2 regions of the Lactococcus taiwanensis genome follow, and region 1 is predicted to be linked to the other one. Evidence: predicted binding sites of a transcription regulator. Region 1 holds the regulator's gene; the other holds the start of a gene.
The links. Region 1 encodes CtsR, which represses protease genes until heat stress. Its sites were predicted from a motif close to TTGGTCAAAAAAGGTCAAANA; they were not measured.
Positions count from the first base shown of each region.

Region 2: clpB (ATP-dependent chaperone ClpB) is a predicted target of CtsR. The motif match lies at 1,101-1,121, and genes of this name have one in related genera.

Region 1 is NZ_CP070872.1:729,098-732,530, reverse strand. Features, by position in the region: gene JW886_RS03725 (ATP-dependent Clp protease ATP-binding subunit) at 1-1,593, opposite strand, end outside; gene JW886_RS03720 (CtsR family transcriptional regulator) at 1,583-2,038, opposite strand; gene greA (transcription elongation factor GreA) at 2,260-2,730, opposite strand; gene mltG (endolytic transglycosylase MltG) at 2,900-3,433, opposite strand, start outside.
Region 2 is NZ_CP070872.1:1,404,016-1,407,448, reverse strand. Features, by position in the region: gene JW886_RS06910 (restriction endonuclease subunit S) at 1-1,085, opposite strand, end outside; gene clpB (ATP-dependent chaperone ClpB) at 1,196-3,433, shown strand, end outside.

The sequences.
Region 1 (3,433 bases):
ACGAGCAACCGCTGATATCGCTTCATCTTGTCCCACTACACGCTTATGCAATTCTTTTTCAAGATTAATAAGGCGTTCGCTCTCAGTTTTAGTCATTTGGCTGATTGGTACCCCTGTAAGAGTAGAGGCGACGTTAATGACCGCTTGGTCAGTAACTTTTTGTGGCTTTTCTGAGCGCACTGAGAAACGATTGAGAGCCTTTGTTGCTTTCTGAACAAGCGCTTCTTTTTCTCGAGAAGCCGTAATATCTAAATGAACAACTGCCTCTGACAAGTCTTTTTGAGCTTCTTGTACTGCTTTTTCTAACTCTAAACGTTTAGCTTGTTGATTTTTGATTGATATTTTTACCGAAGCTGCTGCTTCATCTAAAAGGTCAATGGCTTTATCTGGCAACTTACGGCTGGTCATATAACGCACACTGAGCATGACGGCGCTTCTGATGGCTTCGTCAGTAAATTGAACATGATGATAAGTTTCAAATTTTTCCCGTAAGCCTTCCAAGATAGCGATTGCCTCATCTGGCGTAGGCTCCTCAACATTCACTCGAGCTAGACGGCGTTCTAATGCTTCATCTTTTTCAATGTATTTTTGATATTCATTATAAGTTGTCGCACCAATCATTTGGAAGTTACCACGAGCCAAGGCGGGCTTGAGAATATTCGCTGCATCGTTGACCGAATCCATTCCTCCGCCTGCTCCAATAATGGTATGTAGCTCATCAATAAAAATAATTACCTCTGGATCATTGCTGACCTCTTCGACAATCGCTGTCAACCGGTCTTCAAACTCTCCACGGAATTTTGTCCCTGCAACAACTGTTGCCATATTAAGTGCCATGATACGACTATTCATCAAACCGACTGGCACTTCACCGTTTACAATTCTTTGGGCTAACCCTTCAATGATCGCTGACTTCCCTACCCCAGGTTCTCCAACTAAGACAGGGTTATTTTTCGTACGACGACTTAAAATGTGAACTAAACGTTCAATTTCAGCCTCCCGACCAATCATCGGATCCAACTTTCCCGCTCGGGCTTCTTCTGTCAAATCAGATGAAACGGAGTCTAAAGTAGGAGTATTCGTTGTTGCTGAAACACGTTTAGCTAAATTTCGCTTAGACATTGGAGTTACAGCCTTTTTAACTTCTGGTGTTTTAAGTCCTGTGCGTTTTTCAAGTTCTTTTCGCACAGAGACGATGTTAATCTTTTGTAATTTCAATAGTTGAAGTGCGAAGCCATCTTCGACTTGTAAAAGAGCGTAAAGGACATGCTCCGTTCCAACAAGCTGCGAGCCATTATGCTTAGCTAAGAGCTGAGCAAGAGTCATTACCTCTTCAGCACGGGGCGAGAAAACAAGTTCGTCGCGCTCACTGGACACATGACTCGATAAGTCTTCCAAGTCAATTAATAAATCAGAGGCATCCACCTTCATAGCCCCTAAGACACTGTAAGCAATTGAGCCTGGAATGGAGGCCATTGCAGCTAAAAGATGCGCACTTTCAATCGCGCCATACTCATATTGATAGGCATATTCTGCTGCCTTTTCTAATATTCTTTCAATCGTTGGGGTATACTCGATATTTTCAAATTTCATCATCACGATCCAATCTATTTATTATGCTTTTCATCATTGTCCCGCGTGTAAAAGGACTGATGGCTCCGTCAGTAAGGATAAGAAGGAGCAGATTACCTTCACGCTCTGTTAGGACCTTTTCATCAAAAAGAAGTTGGATAATATCATGTGCCGCCTTGCTTGATAGATTGGCCGGAACCTTTTGATACAATGCCGTCAAAAATTCATGACGTGCGGAATACTGATATTTAACGATTTTAATGTAGCCGCCGCCACCGCGTTTTGATTCCACATCATACCCTTTTGAGGCTGTAAAACGTGTTTTAATCACATAATTAATCTGACTAGGCACCACATCAAATTGATTGGCCAAGTCCACGCGTTTAATCTCTATCTCCTGAGCTTCTTCAAGCAAGTGTCTCAAATAAGCTTCAATAATATCTGATGTATTTTTTTGAGTAGACATTTCCTTTTCCTTTCCTTTGATCCATTTTCCTAAAATAATCTTTGACTATTACTGACTATTATACCTAAAAATAATAATTTTTACCAAGAATAGCCATTAAAAGTGCGGATAGGACTATCAGTAATAGAGCAGTATTTTCCCTGCGAAACCTGTAAGAAAAGGCTACTGATGAAGCTGTCAGTAACAAAAAAAAGCCCCTTTTGGTGGCTTTTTTAATTTAATCAATCAACATTCACAATCTTAACAGTCATTTCACCAACAGGTAAAGGTACGTTGACTGTATCTCCTACTTTTTTACCAATCAGCACCCGTGCAATCGGTGATTCATTCGAAATTTTCCCAGAGAAAGGATCCGCTTCGGCTGTACCGACGATTTGATAAGACTCTTCTTCTGTATCCCCTACTTCTACAAAAGTAACTTTTTTACCAAGAGCCACTTCATCCTTAGCAATTTTAGCGTTATCTACAATTTCAGCATAGCGAATCATTGTTTCTACAGTTGAAATACGCCCTTCAATGAAAGCTTGCTCATCTTTAGCTGCTTCATACTCAGAGTTTTCAGAAAGGTCGCCATAGCTGCGTGCCACTTTAATCCGATCAATTACTTCTGGACGTTTAACGAGTTTAAGATTCTCAAGTTCATCTTTTAATTTATCAAGACCCTCTTGGGTCATTGGGTATGTTTTTTCCATTTTTTCTTCCTTTTTCTATAAACTTTTTGACCAGCTCAACTGAAAGCAACTTCTTTTGTTCCCTACGGTCGAACTTTTAGGAATTGTCATCTTCACAAAACAAGAGGACGCTGATTATGCATCAACGTTCCTCCTTGTCTTATCCTACAAACAAGTTTGAAGTGATTTCCTAGTTTTTAATTTTATCATTAACATAAGTTTGAACATTTTTATTTTGTTCTTCCAATGTTTTAGCAAAGTAAACCTTACCTGTCGTTACATCAGCAACGAAATAAAGATAATCATTTTGAGCTGGATTTAGCACTGCCTTGATTGAAGATAGACTTGGACTATCTACCGGACCAGGACCAAAGCCAGTATTGGTGTACAAATTATATGGTGAATCAATCGTAGTGTCAATATTCGCATCTTGCTCAAGTGAAGTCTTTTCACCCAGTTTATCCTCAGCATAAAGAACAGAGAGGTTTGAACCTAGTACCATTCCTTGATTCATACGATTGAAGAAGGTAGCTGCCACTTGACGCCGATCATCATCATTATTCGCTTCTTTTTCAACTAATGCAGCCAAACTCAAGACTTCATTAACACTCAATCCTTGCGAAGTGATGGTATCATAATAAGGAGTCAGTTGGGCGTTCATCGCTGCTATCATACTTTCAATCATCGATTCAACTGTCGAAGATTTTGTATAGTCATAAGTTGC
Region 2 (3,433 bases), 670 kb from region 1:
TTTTGTTGTTCCTCAAACTCAGGGATTAGGATAGGCATTTTCTCCATTTGTTTTCCAGAAACTTCGACAAAAGTGGAGCCTGCTCCTGTAACTTCTCCATATCGTTTTAATTCATGAGTTCTGGAAAAAATAAAATAACTGTCTAATTCGCTTATTTGTGGAACTATTGACTGGAACCCTTGATTAGTTGCCCCTTCTTTTGCCAAAATAGCAGTATTCCCAATCCCAGCACGAGAAGTAAACAACACAGTACCTACAGGTAAAATTTTAGCAGAACTTTTTTGTAAACCAAGTTTAGTTATCTTCTTTCTACTTCCAGATACGTAAATTTTTTCCCCTATTTCAACTGGAGAATACCAATCTATATCCCCCTCCCAATATTCTGAAATATTTGTACTCGGAGTTCCGCCGCCAACGATAGATGCTATTTCTCCTAACTTACGCTGTTCCCATTCATTCTCGAAGTTAGTAAATCTAACCCTTGGAACTTTTTCACCATTTTGAGGGAACATCTGCTGTAAATATCCCTGTTTGAGCAGTTTTAGTTTGTCTAACTTACGTTGATGAAGAGTGAGTGCAGTATCTATTTGTCGCAAGAAAGAAGAAATTTGCTGTTGTTCTTCAAAACTTGGAAGCATAATCTTAATGCCCATGAAGTCATCATAGTTGATGTTAAGAAGCCCATCCATTCGTGCCCCAGATGAAACTAATTTACCTAATTCTCTGTCTGGCCGTTTGGTAGCAAACATGTATTCCATAAAATCTGCTTCAGCTTCATCTGTTACTTTGAAACTGTGATAAACACGTGGTACCAATGCTTCGTCATAATTTTGAAGTGAAAATACAACACCATATTTTGCTAATTTTGAATTGCCATGGTTATAAGATAATTCTCCCTTTGAGAGCAGGGTGTAATTCTTTTGTTCCTTGCCAGCAATGTTAGCTGAAAATCTTTCACGTTGGTCAAGCCAACCTTCAGAAGCAGAAATTGTGAGTGTTGGTAGATCCATTCTTCCATCATTTCCACGAACACGTTCAGAAACATCTCTTAACTTACGCTGTTCCCAAGCAAAAAAATAAGTCAAAATAATGAGTTAAAAAGTTTGACCATTACTGACCAATGCGTTATAATTAGAATGTAGTGAGAAAAAGATAATAATCACTACTAACTATGAAATCGAAATGAGGTGTTTTTATGGACATCGAAAAAATGACAACAACGATGCAAGAAGCACTTGGTGCAGCGCAACAAATTGCGCAAGTTCGTCATCACCAAGTGATTGAAGTTCCACATTTATGGCGAGTTTTTGTTCAACCCAATAGTTTTGGGGCGAACTTTTATAAAGATTTAGGGGTTGACCTAGATGACTTTACAAATTTAATTGAAAAAGAAATTGACAAAATTAATTCAGTAGAAGGTTCAAATATTACTTATGGCCAAAACCTAAGTCCAGATTTGTTCCAAGTCTTTACTGAAGCAGACAAAATTGCGCAAAAAATGGGCGATGAATACCTCTCAACGGAGATTATTCTCCTTGCCCTCTTTGAGCTCAAGCAAAATCCATTGACCAGTTATTTGGTTAGCCATGGACTAACAAAAGCAAAAGCGCAAGCTGCGATTGAAGAATTACGCGGAGGTGATAAAGTGACCAGTCAAAATGCAGAAGAAACATACAAAGCACTTGAAAAATATGGGGTAGATCTCGTTGCTCAAGTTAAATCAGGTAAACAAGATCCTGTCATTGGACGTGATGAAGAAATTCGTGATGTCATTCGAGTGCTTTCTCGTAAAACAAAAAATAACCCCGTTCTTATTGGTGAACCTGGGGTTGGTAAAACAGCCATTGTCGAAGGTTTGGCACAACGGATTGTCAGAAAAGACGTTCCTGAAAATCTGAAAGATAAAACCATCTTTTCATTGGATATGGGTGCTCTGATTGCAGGAGCGAAATATCGTGGTGAATTTGAAGAACGACTCAAAGCAGTTCTTAATGAAGTGAAAAAATCAGATGGACAAATTATCCTCTTTATTGATGAACTGCATACGATTGTTGGTGCAGGTAAAACAGAAGGTTCAATGGATGCAGGCAACCTTTTAAAACCAATGCTTGCACGTGGTGAACTCCATTTGATTGGGGCAACGACTCTTGATGAATATCGTAAATACATGGAAACCGATAAAGCCCTTGAACGTCGTTTCCAAAAGGTCTTGGTGACTGAACCTACTGTTGAAGATACGATTTCAATCTTGCGTGGGCTTAAAGAACGTTTTGAAATCCACCATGGAGTGACCATTCATGATAATGCTCTTGTTGCAGCAGCCACCCTTTCAAATCGTTATATTACAGATCGATTTTTACCAGATAAAGCTATTGACTTGGTTGATGAAGCCAGTGCAACCATTCGTGTAGAAATGAATTCACTCCCAACTGAGCTTGACCAAGCCAATCGGCGTTTAATGCAATTAGAAATTGAAGAAGCGGCCCTCAAAAAAGAACGGGATGATGCTTCTAAGAAACGTCTTGAAATTATACGTGGTGAAATTGCTGAACTTCGAGAAGAAAATAATCAACTCAAAGCGCAATGGGAAGCTGAGAAAAAAGAAGTGGGCAATATTTCTGAAAAACGAAATGAATTAGAACATGCTCGCCACGAATTGGAAGAAGCTCAAAATGAAGGAAACTTAGAAAAAGCAGCAGCCCTTCGTTATGGTAAAATTCCTGAGCTTGAAAAAGAACTCAAAGCTATTGAAGAAAAAGCAAAATCAGATGATTTATCCTTAGTTCAAGAGTCCGTCACTGAAGAACAAATCGCCGAAGTGGTTGGACGCATGACTGGTATTCCAATTACCAAATTGGTTGAAGGGGAACGTGAGAAATTACTTCACTTGCCAGAAACACTGCATCAAAGGGTCGTTGGACAAGATGAAGCGGTTGAAGCTGTATCTGATGCCATTATCCGTGCGCGTGCAGGAATTCAAGACCCTAACCGTCCACTTGGCTCATTCCTCTTCCTCGGTCCAACTGGGGTAGGTAAGACGGAGCTTGCGAAAGCTTTGGCTGAAAATCTCTTTGATTCAGAAGAGCATATGGTTCGGATTGACATGAGTGAATATATGGAAAAACACTCTGTCTCTCGTTTAGTTGGAGCCCCTCCAGGATATGTCGGCTACGATGAAGGCGGCCAATTGACCGAAGCTGTTCGTCGTAATCCTTATACCATCATCTTGCTTGATGAAATCGAAAAAGCACATCCCGATGTCTTCAATATCTTGTTGCAAGTGTTGGATGATGGTCGTTTGACCGACTCTAAAGGTGTTCTCGTTGACTTTAAGAACACCGTGTTGATTATGACTTCAAATGTCGGTTCGCAATATTTGCTGGATAATGTTGGTCAAAATGGTGAAATTTCGGAAGAAACAACTGAAAACGTA